2 regions of the Flintibacter hominis genome follow, and region 2 is predicted to be linked to the other one. Evidence: predicted binding sites of a transcription regulator. Region 2 holds the regulator's gene; the other holds the start of a gene.

Region 1 (7,847 bases), on a different contig from region 2:
TCGCAATCGGGCAGGCGGTTTTGTTTGCGCCTGGGCATGACCATTGGCTCATCCCCTCAAACATTCACGCAGGCCGTCCAAAAAGGGTCCCAGGGCGGTCTGATCCCCTGTAAATTCAAATTTGAGGCTTTGGATCCCATACACACCAAACAGCGTACCGCTGACCTGAACATGGCCCATGCGGTCCAGATCGAAGCACAGCCTGCCTCCGTAGGAAACATCTTTAATCTCAGCGTGTTTCCCCTGGAGATGATTCATCTCATCCAGTTGACCCACAAAGTTCCTGACCTCTTCGATCCCGCACATCCAAGAGCCGGTGCCGACATATTCTTCCTCGCTCTCTCCGTAATTGTCCTCGCCATTGGAGCACACACGAACCTTGAACTCGGTGCCGTAGGGATCGTTACTTTCCCGGTCATTACACCAAAAATCGAATATCTCCACACAGTTTCTACCCATAGAAAATTTTGCGCTCACGGTTATTTCCCCCGCAGCTCGATGATCTGGTCCCGCAGGGCGGCCGCCAGCTCGAACTCCAGCATCTTGGCAGCCTCGCGCATCTCTTTTTCCAGACGGGCGATCCGCTCTGCCTTCTGCTGTTTAGTGAGGCCCTGGACCTCGCCCTTCTTCTCCGGGGTATCCTCCCCTTCGGCAGAGATATCCAGCAGAGCCCGCACCGATTTGATGACTGTCTTGGGTACGATGCCGTGGGCCTTGTTGAAGGCGTCCTGCTTCTCCCGCCTCCGCTCCGTCTCGTCCATGGCCCGGCGCATGGAGGGTGTGATGGTGTCGGCGTACATGATGACCATGCCCTCGGCGTTTCGGGCCGCCCGGCCGATGGTCTGGATGAGGGAAGTCTCGCTTCGGAGAAATCCCTCCTTGTCCGCGTCCAGAATGGCCACTAAGGACACCTCAGGCAGATCCAGCCCCTCCCGCAGCAGGTTGATCCCCACCAGCACATGGAAGGCACCCAGGCGCAGATCCCGGATAATTTCCATGCGCTCCATGGCATCGATGTCGTGGTGCATATAGCGCACCTTGATCCCCGCCCCCTGGAGATAGGCGGTCAGATCCTCCGCCATCCTTTTGGTCAGGGTGGTGACCAGCACCCGCTCGTTCCTGGCGGTACGCTGGTTTATCTCGCCGATCAAGTCGTCGATCTGGCCCTCTACGGGACGGACCTCAATGCGGGGATCCAGCAGACCGGTGGGCCGGATGACCTGCTCCACAATCTGTCCGGAACGGGTGCGCTCGTACTCCCCAGGGGTAGCGGATACATAGACCACCTGGTTGACCCGCTGCTCAAACTCCGGAAATTTCAGCGGCCGGTTGTCAAAGGCGCAGGGCAGGCGGAAGCCGTAGTCCACCAGGGTGGTCTTGCGGGCCCGGTCCCCATTGTACATGGCCCGCACCTGGGGCAGGGTGACATGGCTCTCGTCGATAAACAGAACGAAGTCTTTTGGGAAATAGTCCAGCAGGGTATGGGGAGGCGAGCCGACGGGGCGGCCTTCAATCACCCGTGAGTAATTCTCAATGCCTGAGCAGTAGCCCAGCTCCTGCATCATCTCCACGTCGTACATGGTGCGCTGCTTGACGCGCTGGGCCTCAATGAGCTTGTTCTCCGATTCGAAGAAAGCCACCCGCTCCTCCAACTCCTTGTAGATCTCCTGGATAGCGGCGTCCATCTTCTCCTTGGGAGTGACATAGTGGGTGGCAGGCCAGATAGGGATATTGGTCAGCCGACGGATGGGGGTGCCGGTGACCACATTGATCTCGCTGATGCGGTCGATCTCGTCCCCGAAAAACTCCACCCGGATGGCCGTGTCCTTCCAGTAGGCTGGCCAGATCTCCACCGTGTCTCCCCGGACACGGAACATATTGCGTTCAAAGGCGATGTCGTTGCGCTCGTAGCGGATGGCCACCAGCTTTTTCAGCATCTCGTCCCGCTCCATCTGGGCACCCACCCGGAGGGAAACCATCATCTTCTCAAAATCCTCCGGCTCGCCCAGGCCGTAGATGCAGGACACCGAGGATACCACGATCACGTCCCGCCGCTCCAGCAGGGAGGCGGTGGCGGACAGGCGGAGACGGTCGATTTCCTCATTGATGGCGGAGTCCTTTTCAATAAACGTATCCGTATGGGGGATATAGGCCTCCGGCTGGTAGTAGTCGTAGTAGGATACGAAGTATTCCACCGCGTTGTTGGGAAAAAACTCCCGGAACTCGGCGCACAGTTGGGCGGCCAGAGTCTTGTTATGGGCCAGTACCAAGGTGGGACGCTGGACCTTCTCGATGATCTTGGCCATGGTGAAGGTCTTGCCCGAGCCGGTCACTCCCAGCAGGGTCTGCTCGTCCAGCCCCATCTCGATCCCCTGGGCCAGAGCCTGAATGGCCTCCGGCTGGTCGCCGCTGGGGGTATATTCTGAAACCACTTCAAATTTGGGCATTCCCTTCACCTCGCCAGTAGTCTATACAGATTACTCCTCATTATATCAGAACATTTGTTCCAACACAAGAGTTTTTCGCTCCTCCCACCGTTTTTGCAGGGGGAGGAGCGGGTACTTATAACAGCTGATACATGGGACGGCCCTGCCGGCGCTCTGTCTCCATCAGGGACACCACGTCCCCGTCCACGAAGATCAGATGGTCCTCCAGCGTCACCCCAGCGGGCAGCAGGGCGCTGCGGATGACATCAGTGGCCTGCCAGTCGGCGTCGGAGGGAAGGGCCAGATTGCTGATGTGGTTATGGGCCAGATACAGCCTGGAGGCACGCAGACCCACCGCCTCCTCCAAAATACGCCGGATATTGATGTCACAGGCAGAGATGCTGCCCTCTGACACCAGTCGGACCCCCAGGGCCTTTCGCTTGCTGTCCAGGAAGAGGCCATAGACCATCTCGTTTCTCGCCCCAAAAAAATAGGGACCCAGGAGCTCCTCAGCCTGGTGGATGCTGTTGATAATCTTTCCCAGGTCGCTCCTGTCCATCTGGTAGCGCCTGCCCAGAGCGGGGATAAGCCGCAGCAGAAGCGCGGTGTGCTCCCCCACCCCCAGCACCTTTGTCAGCTCGTCCACCGAGGCATCCAACACCCCGGCCAGAGAGCCAAAGCGGTCGATCAGGTCGTGGGCGATGGCGTTCACATCCCCCTGGGGAATGGCGTAAAACAACAGCAGCTCCAGCACCCTGTGGTCCGGCCAGCCCTCCAACCCACGGGTCAGAAATTCTGTTTTCATCCGCTGCCGGTGGCCGGCATGGCGGTGCTTTCCTTGTTCTGCCATGGGACCTATTCCTTTCCCTCAGTACCTTGCCCCTCAACCTGGGACATCAGCTCCCCATAGTCTACCAGCATTTTTTTACATATCCCGCACCAGAACGCACTTGGCCGCTGTGCCCACACAGCGCCAAAGGACTCCGGAGGCAGCAAAATGGCGTGCTTTTTCTTCAGGACAGCCTTGGTCCAGAGCTTGGGAGGCACCTCCCCGGCCGGTAGAATATAGCTGTCTCCCCGGTCGTGGAACGTCCCTTCCAGCATTGATCCGCCACAGTATGGACAGTTCATTCCAGCACCTCCAATCAAAGGCTCTCTCAGCCCTTGGCTCCGTACTCTGCCAGGTACGCCTCCATTCAAAATGCGGGTTTTCTCCTGCGGGAAAAACATATGCGCTTCGCACACCGCATTTTCAGGGGGGACCAGTTACCCCCTGATGCCCCCCATGCTCTCCAAGGGGACGGGGGGTTATAGGTTTATGCTTTGGCCCCGTACTCCGCCAGGTAGGCTTCCATTTTAGCCTTCATCTCGTCGTCAATATAGACTTTGCCATCCACAGGGTTATTATGGAGGAAGGCGATGACCTCCCGGACGGTAACGATGGGGTAAACCTGGATACCATAGTCCTGGCGCAGCTCATCCAGGGTGGAGCAGTCCCGGGTGCCCCGCTCCATCCGGTCCACCGACACGAACAGGGCCTTCATGTTGACCTTGGCCACATGCTTAAACAGCTCGATAGACTCCCGGACGGCGGTGCCAGCGGTGACCACGTCCTCAATAATGGCCACATCATCTCCGTCCTGTGGCTTGTAGCCCACCATGGAACCACCCTCGCCGTGGTCCTTGGCCTCCTTGCGGTTGAAGCAGTAAGGCAGGTCCCGGTCATAGTTCCGGTACAGAGAGGCCGCGGCGGACACCGCCAGAGGGATCCCCTTGTAGGCGGGGCCGAACAGGCAGGTGATTCCCTCCGGCATATGCTCCTGAATGCAGGCGGCGTAGTAGTCTCCCAGCTTGGCCGCCTGGGCCCCGGTCTTGTAGTTCCCGGTGTTGACGAAATAAGGGGTCTTCCGTCCGGACTTCGTGGTAAAATCCCCAAAGGTAAGCACGCCAGAGCGCACCATAAATGTGATAAATTCCTCTTTGTATGTCATCGTTTCGACCTCTTTTCTCCAGTTTGCCCGGCACAGGCCGGAAATCGTATTATTATATCATTTTTCCTCCCCAGATACAAGAAATCGCCGTCTTTTTTCATCCGGATTTTTCTTCGGCTTTTTTACAGTGTCTGTACTTTACGGTTCGGGCCAGGTTTGATATAATATTTTTGCCCAATGCCTCCGCTCCTCTGTGGCGGCAGGGTCCCGGAAGGAGAGAGAATGGACATGTCCGCCCTGACGCAGCGATGCAAAGCCCTCTTTGGCTATATGGACCAGTTGGTCCACCGAATACCTTCGGTCCCCCGGGATATCCTAACCACTGCTCTTCTGCTGTACGCCGCCTACTGGACCAGCGGCATTCTGATCTCCCACACTGGCGGGGAAAACAATTCCGCCCTGGTATTCGTGTTGGCAGTGGTGTGCATCTCCTTTTTTACCACCGGCTATGCCTATGGGATCACCGCCTCCATCATAGGGACCTTCTGCATCAACTACTTTTTTATGGTCCCCTATTCCGCCTTTTCCTTGAGCCATACGGGTTACCCGGTTGCCATGCTGTCCATGGTGGCTATCTCCTGTATCGTGTGCGCCCTTACTTCCCGGGTCAAGCAGCAGGCCATTGAGGCTGTCCGCCGGGAAAAGAACACCAAGACCCTCTATGAGATGAATGAAAAGCTCAACGCAGAAAAAGCGGCCATCCAGTTACAGTCCGCCAGGGAGACGATCCGGGGCAACATCCTCCGGGCCGTGTCCCATGATCTGCGCACCCCTCTGACCGCCATCTCCGGCGCCGCCTCTGTCCTTCTGTCCAGCGAGGACATCCTCCGGTCAGAAAAAAACGCCTCCCTTGCCAACGATATCAAGGCAGACGCTGATGCTCTGATCGTCATGGTGGAAAATCTGCTGTCCGTCACCCGAATTCAAGACGGCACCATACCCCTGAAAAAGCGGGAGGAGATGCTGGAGGAGGTGGCGGGGGACGCCATTCTGACCACCCGGCGCCGGTTCCCCAACTGTCATGTGGATCTGGAGCTGTCCGAGGATATCTTATACCTACCTATGGAGCCCATGCTCATCAAGCAGGTGATGGTCAACCTGCTGGAGAACGCGGTCCGCCACTCCGGCAGCCAGTCCGGCATCCTGCTCAATCTGTTCCGTCAGGACGAGTGGGCAGTGGTGGAGGTCCGGGACCACGGCAAAGGACTGCCCCCGGAGGTGTGTCAGGCCGTCCAGTCTGGCCGGCCTCTGTCCCGAGATCTGAACGGGGATTCCACCCGCGGGATGGGCATTGGTCTGTCTGTCTGTCAAAGCATCATCAAGGCCCACAACGGCTTTTTTGCCGCGGGCAACGCCCCGGAGGGCGGAGCGGTGATCCGCTTCGGCCTCCCCATGAAGGAGTCTGACCATGAATGAAAAACGACTGATCCTGGTCATCGAGGACGAGCACGCCATCAGCAACTTTATCTGCCGCGCGCTGGCCGCCAATGACTATAAGGCCATCCCCGCCTCCAGCGGCAAGGAGGGGCTTTCCCTGTTCTTCTCCCACAGCCCCGACCTGGTCCTGCTGGACCTGGGACTGCCCGATATGGACGGGCTGGAGGTGCTGGAACAGCTCAGCGACCTGCCCCGAGAGGTCCCTGTCATCATCATCTCCGCCCGTGACCGCGAGTCGGAGAAGGTTCGCGCTCTGGACATGGGGGCGGATGATTATGTGGTAAAGCCCTTCGGCGTGTCCGAGCTGCTGGCCCGTATCCGCACCACGCTCCGCCGGGCGGATCGTTTGAAGATGTCCCAGGGCGCCCAGAGGGACGTGTATCAGGTCCAGGACCTTGTGGTGGATATCACGAAGCACCAGGTGCTGTTAGCAGGAGAGCAGATCCACTTCACCCAAAATGAATTCAAGATTTTGGAGCTGCTGTGCATTCACGCCGGGAAGGTGCTCACCTACGATTTTATTTTGGAGCACGTCTGGGGGCCCTACGGCGGCAACAATAACAATCAGATTCTGCGGGTCAACATGGCCAATATCCGCCGAAAGCTAAAGGAGGATCCCTCCAAGCCCAAATATATCCACACCGAGCTTGGCATTGGCTACCGTATGCTGGAGGATTGACCCCACCAGCAGAGCAGGCAGACCTTAGAGCAGCCCCGGAGCGGGTCTCTCCCTCCGGAGCTGTTTTTGTCCCCCGACGGTGATTAACGGTTTCTTTACATCTTCCTTTCTTTCATTTACACCCATTTCACTCCCCCGATGCTATAATACAGGTAGGAGCTATTCCCACGCGAAGGCAGACAGTGAATACTTCTCTGCCCGCATCATCCGGGTTTCCTCACTTTTCCCGGACCCTTTCTCTCTCCGGCTGACGCCCCTTTCTCTCTCCCGAAAGCGGTCTGTCAGCCAGCACACACGGACAGCCGCTTCCGCCAAAGCCGGCTGTCCACCTAATATTGGGCCCCCGGTTTCACAGTATGGGACCGGGTTTTTTTTATTGCCGGAGAGGCGTAAATGCCTCCTTGTCAACTTTTTAATCTGGACCTCCTTTTCGTTAACACCCATTTAATTTCTTCTCTGCTATAATCAGGATACAAACAACACAAGGAGGCAATGTACATCATGGACACCCGTTTGAAAAACATCCTCTGGGAAGGAGAAGAAGTCCGCTGGTCTGGCCGCCCCAAGCCCTTCTCCCTGTTCGATCACGACAGCAAAAATTCGATTCTGCTCACCTGGATCGTTTCCGCCCTGGTTCTGGCAGCAGTCATTGTCCTGATGGTCTTCAGCTCTATTACTGGCACCCGCTCCTTCACCGATGTCCTTATTATGGCCATCGTAGCCCTGTTTCTACCTGTGGCCCTCTCCGCTCGGCCCTTCATGGATAAAAAGTGCCTGGAAAAGAACACGCTCTATGCCATCACCAATTTCCGCATCATCGCCTTGGTCAAGGGTGAGGTGATGTACCTCCCCCTGGTCAAAGGGATCAAGACCGCCGTTCAATCCCACGAAGATGGCTTCGGCAGCCTTCGCTTCGGTGAGCTGGTCGGCAAGCCCGCCAAGAAAAGCCGTGACCACGCCGTGATTGGCATGCGAAATGTGGACAGCAGAGAAGATATGGCCGGTCTGATGTTCTATCACATCGATCAGCCCGGCCAGCTGCTTCGTTATCTAGCTTGATGTCCGGCGCTCCCCTCTCCCACTTTGCCGGACAATTCTTCCCTTATTTGGCCTTGGGATGATCTTCTTCTCTCCTTTTCATCCCCTATCCGGCCAAACCCTTTTGGACAGTCCCTCCTCTCCCTGGGACTGTCCTCTCTTTTTCAAAAAATGACCCAGGCCTTTGGGCCTGGGTCATTTTTCCTTTTTATGGGACCAATTCCTGACGTAGGCGGTCCAGCGCCCGACGCTCCAACCGGGATACCTGGACCTGAG
Region 2 (7,847 bases):
CGTTGCCATAGGTGGCTGAACCCTTGGAGTTGATAGAGGTGTGGATCAGATCGGTATAGCCCTCTTTCCACGCCTTCTCAAAGCATTCAGTGAAAAGATAGGGGTTCAACTGGGCGTGGGTCGGGATCTGAGGGCTGTCCAGTAGCATCTGAAAGAACTCGTCGGGAGTGAAGTCAAAGCCGTCCATATACTCCCTGTCGCCCATCGCGATGGGAAAAGGGAGGACCTGGATGTTCCACTCCTCCCGCAGAGCGGCGGGAATATCGGAAGCAGAGTCGGTAGAAAATTTAATATGAGCCATGGGGGGCCTCCTTAAAAAGATAGGATAAGCGCCTGGCGGGACATAAAAGGATCGAGAGTATTATCCCAGATGCCGGGGAGATTGTCAATGAACCCCTGCTCCGGCTAGAGCGGATCACTTCTTCCGCAGCCGGGTCCGGGTGCCGTCAGGATGTTGAATGAGGGTATTGTCCAGATGGGCCATCAGATTGGACTTACAGGCGGCGATATACTCCTGTCGCAGCAGGGCCCGTTCAGCCTCCTCCTCTGGGGTGAGGCCGGCGGGAGACTTGGTCTTCCGGGCCAGCTCATTGATGCGGTCGATCTTCTTCTGCTCCATGCCTTTCCCTCCCTTATTCCTGTTCTATCTCGCGTTCAAATACCAGCTCGATGGTCTCAATATGTCCAGAGGCCCGCTGAACGCTGGGCAGATAGCCCACATAACGCCAGCCGGCGGCGGCCCGGCTTCGAATGACTTCCTGGTGGCCCTCAGTCCGGATGCCGACGCCGCCGAACAGGCTGTACCCCCCGGCGGAGAGGGCCAGAACCTCAAATTCATATTCATAGTGTGCCATAGCTGTACCCTCCTATCCGGCGGCTTAAATATATCTCTCCAATACCAGCATGGTCCGTCCCTTTTTGGACTGGCCGGGGATCTCCCGGACCACGCACTTGCCCAGTCCGCGGCAGGTGAGAATGTCTCCCACATCCACCAGCTTGTCCCCTTTGAGACACTCCCGGTGGTTGACGGCCGCCTTGCCGGCGGAGATATAGGCCATGGCTTTGGAGCGGGACAGGGAAAAACCGGCGGCAAGCACCGCGTCCAGGCGAGGGGTGGCGACTGTGTCCCGGATGAGCCTTACCTTCGCCTCTCCAGGGGAAAGGGAAGCCAGAGGAATTTCCCGGAGCTTTAACCGCCAACGCCCGGCGGACTCCCACTGGGAGAGGAGAATGGGCAGTACCTCCCGGAGCAGGATCACCTGACAGGTCCTGTCGCCAGGGAGCAAGATGTCCCCCAGCTTTTCCCTCGTCAACCCCAGGCCCATAAGGGAGCCCAGAATATCCCGGTGTCTTAACTCGGAACCGGGAGGGAAGGCGGCCTCCAATGCGGCCAGCGGTCCCTCTGGGTCCAACAGGAGGTCGTTCTCATCCTGCCAGTCGGGGAGGAAGGCGCACAGGGCCCGCTCTGCGCCGGGAAAGCCACCCCAAAAGATATGGCGGGGCTGCCCCCAGGCGTTGAGTAAATCGGTGACAGAGGCCTGTTCACCCGGCGAGAGAAAGGGGGTATGGGCTGGGATGCCCCGGTCCTGAGCCAGTTCCAGCTTGTCCAGCACACGGGCCAGCAGCACCCGCTCCGCCCCGTCACGGGCGCAGCGGTCCAGAAGCTCCTTCTTGGTCACGACCCTTCTCGCCTCCCTCTGTTTGCCTGTTCAGTATACTGGACAGGACCTGGGATTGTCAACGAAAAAAGCCGGCCATGGGGAGCATGACCGGCCGCAGAGGGACAAAATTAGTACCGTCGGACTACCGCCACCACCTTGCCAACTATCTCGGCTTTGGTGCCGTCGATAGGCGGGTAATCAGGGTTTTGGGGAAGAAGCCAGGTGCGGCCGTCTTTTCTATGAAGGGTTTTGACGGTGGCCTCATCCTCAAAAAGGGCCACTACGATCTCACCATTCCGGGCCTCCTGCTGGCGGTGGACCACCACCAGGTCACCGGGCAGAATCCCGGCGTTCAGCATGGACTCGCCCCGGACCGTGAGGGCGAAGTGCTCCCCGGACAGACCGGCAGTGTCGAAGGTGAGGTAGTCCTCAATACACTCTTGGGCCAGGATAGGGGAGCCGGCGGCTACATTGCCAAGGATGGGTATTTGGTTGGCGTGGGGGTCCTCCTCCTCTGCCACCGGGCCCATGGATGCCCCCGGCAGGGAGATGGCGCGGGTCTTGCCCTCTGCCTTGACGATGACACCGGCCTCCTCCAGCCCCTTCATGTGGAAGTGGACGGTGGAGGGGGATTTCAGTCCCACCGCCGCGCCAATCTCCCGGACCGAAGGGGGATAGCCGTGCTGATTGGTAAAGGAGAGGATATAGTCATAGATCTGCTGCTGCTTGGCGGTCAGTTTGGCCATGGCAAGGGCTCCTTTCGGCAGACGGACAGAAAATTACACACTAAAATTTAGATGTATTTTATCATACATTTGTACGAATGTCAAACGAATGTTCCAAAAATAAGGAAGCCTCTAAAAAAACGCCAGGACCTAGAGGTCCTGGCGGGTAGCTTTGGATGTTCAGAGAGGGGGCATCTCCACAGAACCCTCCCGCTGGAGGCGCAGCCGGGCGTCGTAGAAGCCGGCCATGGTCACGGAGCGGTAGGGATAGAGCCACAGCTTTACCGGGATGGAGGCCAGCAGGAGAAGAAGGGCGGAGCGGGGATAGGAGAGGATAATCTGATAGACCATGTAGGCATCCCCGTAGTGCTCCAGGGAAAGAGACTGGAAGAAACCGCCCTGGACCAGAACCAGAAGTAGTGCCAGTGAGTAGAGAAGCAGGTCAAGCAGTTCCCAGCCGATGAAGGAAAAGGCCAGCTTGAACATCTCCCACTTCCATCCCCGCGTCAGCTCCACACTGCGGCGGACCGCGGCGAAGGCCCCATGGTCAGGGTGGTCGGCCAGCAAATAGTAGGCCAGGGCGTAGCGCAGAGAGACCCAATAAGAGAAAATCATGATGCCGGCAATTAGAACGGGGATCACAAGGAAGGAGAGGCTTGGGGAGAGAAGAACCGGAATTAGGACCAGCCAGACGACGGGGATGCACAGCAGGGACCAGGCCAGCATGTGGAGAAAGATCAGAATGGAGGTCATGATAACCAGCAGGGCCACGGAGAAGCCATCGGCTAGGGCGCCCAGTCCGGGAGACAGCTTCCGGGAGGTCCACATGGACCATAGCGTAAAGCCAAAGCCAACTACCGTGGAGTACAGGGAGAGGAGGATGGAAAGGAACAAAGCCGGCAGACTGATGTTTCCTGTGTCCGGGGCCGGAACAAGCAGGCCGGCCAGGGTGGAAACACCAGTGGTCATCAGCAGATATACCAAGGTGACCACCCAGAAGGAAGGACGGGAGACCCGAATGGCCTCCCTAGCCTGCCTTTTCAGTTCTCTGCGGTCGATCTCCATAAAAACTCTCCGTTCTTACTGTCATAGTTGGGGAAGGGCGCCGCTGCCAGCAGGAGCGAACCTTCGCTCCGGTCCATCCGCGCTGCTCGCGGCGGCTCAAACGCCTCTCTATTCCCACTTGTCCATGATTTGCCGAAGCTGATCGGCCAGCTTGGACAGATCCTTGTTGGAACGGCCCCGGCTGCGGCTGATAAGGTCGGCCAAGTCCTTGGACACATCTTGTAGCCGCAGGAAGGCGGCGGAGGGAGCGGAGGCGCCGCCTGTGGTCCGCTTGCTCTCCAGAACAACGCCCTTTGCCAGCATACGATTTCCCAGCAGATCATAGACCTCCTCATAGAGAGGCGCGTGGGCGGGGATGCCCCGCTCATTCAAATCATTTGCAAAGAGGTCTGTGATCTCACTATCCCCGTGTACCACGAACACTTGGTCCGGCTTGGGGGAGAAATGGCCGATCCAGTCCAGCAGGTGATCCCGGTCGGCGTGAGAGGACAGGCCGGGGAAATTCAGGATCCGGGCCCGGACGGCGATCTCCTCACCAAAAAGCTTTACACTTTTGGCCCCCTCCAGCAGACGGCGGCCCAGAGTGCCCTCCCCCTGATAGCCCACAAAGACCACAGCGCATTCGGGGCGCCATAGGTTGTGCTTCAGGTGGTGGCGGATGCGGCCGGCATCGCACATACCGGAGGCGGAGATGATGATTTTAGAGCTCTTGTCCATATTGAGAGCCTTGGATTCCTCGGTAGACTGGGTCAGGGTCAGGCCGGGGAAGGTGAACAGGTTGTCGCCACCCTGCAGGACGGCAATTGCCTCCTCGTCCAGGTAGCCGTGAAGATCGCCAGCGTAGATCTTGGTGGCCTCAGCGGCCAGGGGAGAGTCCACGCAGACGGTAAAGTTGGGGACCGATTTGACCATCCCCTCATTTTTGATCTCTCGAAGGAAGTAGAGCAGCTCCTGGGTACGGCCCACGGCGAAGGAGGGGATAACAATGTTGCCACCTTTGGAAAACACGTCGTCAATGAGGGCGGCCAGGGCCTCGGTATAGCTCTCTGGGGGCTGGTGGTTCCGGTCACCGTAGGTGGACTCCATGATGACATAATCCGCCTCTGTCACAAAGGAGGGGTCCCGGATGACAGGCTGGTCTACGTTGCCCAGATCGCCGGAGAAGACCAGCTTCTTGGTGACACCGTTCTCAGTGGCCCAGATCTCCACACAGGAGGAGCCCAGCAGATGGCCGGCGTCGCAGAAGCGGACCTTTACCCCCTCGCACAGCTCGAAGATTTGTCCGTACTCCTGGGTATTGAGGAGCTGGAGGGCCTCCTCCGCGTCTGTCAGGGTGTAGAGGGGCTCTACCTCCTCCCGGCCGGCCCGCTTTCCCTTCTGGTTCTGCCACTGGGCATCGCTCTCCTGAATATGAGCGGAGTCTCGGAGCATGATGGACAGCAGCTGGGCGGTGAGCCGGGTGGTATAGATGGGCCCGGAAAAGCCCTCCTTGACCAGCAGCGGAATGCGGCCGGAGTGGTCGATATGGGCGTGGGTGACCAAAACATAGTCGATGTAGCTGGGGGAAAAATCCAGGGCGTTGTCATCGTGCTCGTCCCGGCCCTGCTGGAGACCGCAGTCGATCAGGATCTTCCTGCCGTTGACTTCCAGACAGTGGCAGCTGCCGGTGACCGCGTGGGCCGCGCCAAAAAACGTAAGCTTCATGTAACAGTTCCTCCTTCGGTGCCGATTCTTGTCTTTATTGTACACGGACCAGGGAAGAAAATCCACAGGAAATTGTAAATTATGTGTAAAAGACGGGGGCTACAGCAGACCGAAATGTTCCAGAGCGGACAAAATACCGTCCTCATCCACTGTTCCGGTCACAAAGTCGGCGTGAGAGCGTACGAGAGCGTCGGCGTTGCCCATGGCTACTCCCACATGGGCGTGGCGGAGCATAGGAATGTCGTTTTCCCCATCGCCGAAGGCCATGGTGTCCTCCAGGGAGATGCCGAAGAAGTCCAAAATGGCGTCCATACCCTGGTCCTTGCCGCCGCCTGGGGAAATAATATCCACGAAATCTGGGTGCCAGCGCATGACCTCCAGTCCTGGGAAGGGGTCTCCTAAAGCCTGCTGCTCCTCCCGGGTGAGGAAGGCGGTGGCCTGAAACACCTGTCGCCCTTCCGCCCGCCGGGCGGGAGCGGAGGGGGGGAGGGGGACAGCTAGCTGCTTGGGGAACACCTGAGCCCGCGGCCCCGGGTTTACAAGGTAGCAGTCCTCCTCCTCCAAAAAGATACAGGGGATAGTGGAATGCTCCATCAGCTCCACCAGAGCTTTCACCCGCTCCGGAGCGAAGGGGACGCTTCGAAGCACCCGGTCCTGAGCAAAGCAGTATTGGCCGCTGAGGGTGATGCAGCCATCGAAGGGAAAGAGATCCCGGACCGACTGACTCATGACTTTGTGGCGGCCTGTGGACAGGAATAACCGGATTCCCTTCTCCCGCAGGCGGTGGAGGCCCTCCAAGACAGCGGGAGAAATTGTGTGGGTCTGGAAGCTAACCAGAGTGCCGTCGATATCAAAAAAAATGGCTTTTACCATGATACAATCAAACCTTTTCCAATAGGATTCGCATGAACAAAACCTATTGTACACTAAGAACGGGCAGATTTCCAGACGATCTTTTCTGGAAGGGAGAGCAGCGGCGAAAAACAGGCATAAAAGCCCCCACTTGTCCCATAGGATGGAGCAAAAGGGGGTGAAAACATGGCCTATGAAAATGAGAAGCTTCGGCCGGACACAGGCCACCATGTGATCCTAGAGGACCGGGAGCAGCTAATGATATCGGGGGTGGAGGAGGTGGAAAGCTTTGACGAGAGCGCCATCTTCCTGACAACTGCCCAGGGGGGGCTGGAGATCCAGGGGGAGGGGCTCCACATCGAAAAGCTGTCCTTGGACGGAGGAGATCTGAAGGTCGAGGGGACGGTGAACGCCCTGATCTACGAGAGCGGCGGGCGGGAGCAGGGCGGTCTGCTGGGCCGCCTATTCGGCAGATGACCATCGATACCGTTCAGCAGGGTCAGGCTCTGTGCCAGGCTCTGGCGCTGGGGGCGCTGTTTGGGCTGCTGTACGACCTGTTCCGTATTCTGAGAGTCCGGGTGAAGCTGCCCGTGGTGGGTCCCCTGCTGGATCTGGTGTTCTGGCTGGTGGCCACGGGGACTCTGTTTCTCTGGTCCCAGGGGGCCTGGGGGGGACAGATCCGTTTCTACGGCGCCTTGTTCTGCATGGCGGGGGGAGGGGTATACTTCTGGGTAATCAGCCCCTGGTTTTTGAAGCTGGGCTACTTTATGGCGGATATCGTCACCTTCCTTTTGGGAATTTTGACCTTCCCGCTGGCCCTAGGGAGGGCTGTTTTAAAAAAATTCGGAAAACTTGCGAAAAATACCTTTCTTTCCGGCGTGAAATGGTATAGAATAGGACAGAAAACCGAGGAGATGGAGCGCGCGGTCCGCCGACGAGCCGCCAGGGAGAGAGGAGAGGATGTCTATGAAGCTGAAGCGAGCTGGGTTTTTGACCAAAATCGTGGTGCTGGCCCTGCTGATCTATATGGCCACCTCTCTTCTGGACCTGAGGGGCCAGATACAGACAGCCCAAGTCCAGCGGGATACGCTGGCCCGGCAGGTCAGCGACCAGCGGCTGGAAAACCAGGAGCTGGAGGCCGCCATCGAAAACAGCGACGATCCTGAGATGCTGGAGCAGGTGGCCCGGGAAAAGGGCCATGTGAAGCAGGATGAGATCGTCTATATCGATGTGGCCAACTGAGCGATCCAGTCAAACGGGCTCTCCAGCGCCGTAATCTGTGTGTGGCGGCGCGGGGAAATTTACAAGGAGGATATTTCGGTCAGTTATGGAGTTTGGTGTTGGGTCCATCTTGGACGGTAAGGTAACGGGAATTACAAAGTTTGGGGCCTTCGTGTCCCTGCCGGAGGGAAGATCCGGCTTGGTCCATATTTCAGAGATCGCCTATTCCTATGTCAACGAGGTGTCCGACCACCTACAGGAGGGGCAGGAGGTCAAAGTGAAGGTCATCGGCATCGACCAAGCCAACCGGATCAACCTGTCCATCAAGCAGGTGGCTCCGCCCCCCCAGCGTGGCCCCCGTCCCAACGGAGGCGGCCGCCCCAGTCAGGGCGGCGGACGGCCCATGGGCTTTGCCCGGCCCGCCCCCAAGGAACCCAGCGATTTTGAGGACCGGCTCAAGCAGTTCATGCAGTCGTCAGACAGCAAGCTGTCCGAGTTGCGCTATATTGAAAAAAAGGGCGGGAACCGCCGGGGAGGCGGCCGCCGGTAAGCGGGATATGACAGGGCCGCCGCATATGCGGCGGCCCTGATTTTCACAAAAGAAAACGCCCCGTATGGG

What was found. Region 2 encodes LexA, which represses DNA repair genes until DNA is damaged. Its sites were predicted from a motif close to CNAACANNTGTTNG; they were not measured.
Region 1: a site for LexA is predicted at 2,495-2,508, ahead of uvrB (excinuclease ABC subunit UvrB). Genes of this name have one in related genera too.

The regions. Positions count from the first base shown of each region.
Region 1 covers NZ_JACOPO010000010.1:42,286-50,132, reverse strand. The annotation lists gene H8S11_RS12265 (hypothetical protein) at 49-459, opposite strand; gene uvrB (excinuclease ABC subunit UvrB) at 480-2,447, opposite strand; gene H8S11_RS12255 (JAB domain-containing protein) at 2,563-3,276, opposite strand; gene H8S11_RS12250 (PF20097 family protein) at 3,282-3,557, opposite strand; gene pyrE (orotate phosphoribosyltransferase) at 3,743-4,417, opposite strand; gene H8S11_RS12240 (sensor histidine kinase) at 4,646-5,833, shown strand; gene H8S11_RS12235 (response regulator transcription factor) at 5,826-6,533, shown strand; gene H8S11_RS12230 (hypothetical protein) at 7,035-7,592, shown strand; gene H8S11_RS12225 (sigma-70 family RNA polymerase sigma factor) at 7,780-7,847, opposite strand, start outside.
Region 2 covers NZ_JACOPO010000002.1:211,951-219,797, reverse strand. The annotation lists gene H8S11_RS04350 (DegV family protein) at 1-301, opposite strand, end outside; gene H8S11_RS04345 (DUF896 domain-containing protein) at 416-619, opposite strand; gene H8S11_RS04340 (DUF4177 domain-containing protein) at 633-854, opposite strand; gene H8S11_RS04335 (YlmH family RNA-binding protein) at 879-1,679, opposite strand; gene lexA (transcriptional repressor LexA) at 1,790-2,407, opposite strand; gene H8S11_RS04325 (DUF975 family protein) at 2,567-3,451, opposite strand; gene H8S11_RS04320 (MBL fold metallo-hydrolase RNA specificity domain-containing protein) at 3,560-5,155, opposite strand; gene H8S11_RS04315 (Cof-type HAD-IIB family hydrolase) at 5,255-6,028, opposite strand; gene H8S11_RS04310 (YabP/YqfC family sporulation protein) at 6,194-6,484, shown strand; partial or broken gene yabQ (spore cortex biosynthesis protein YabQ) at 6,481-6,738, shown strand; gene H8S11_RS04305 (FtsB family cell division protein) at 6,974-7,249, shown strand; gene H8S11_RS04300 (S1 RNA-binding domain-containing protein) at 7,335-7,778, shown strand.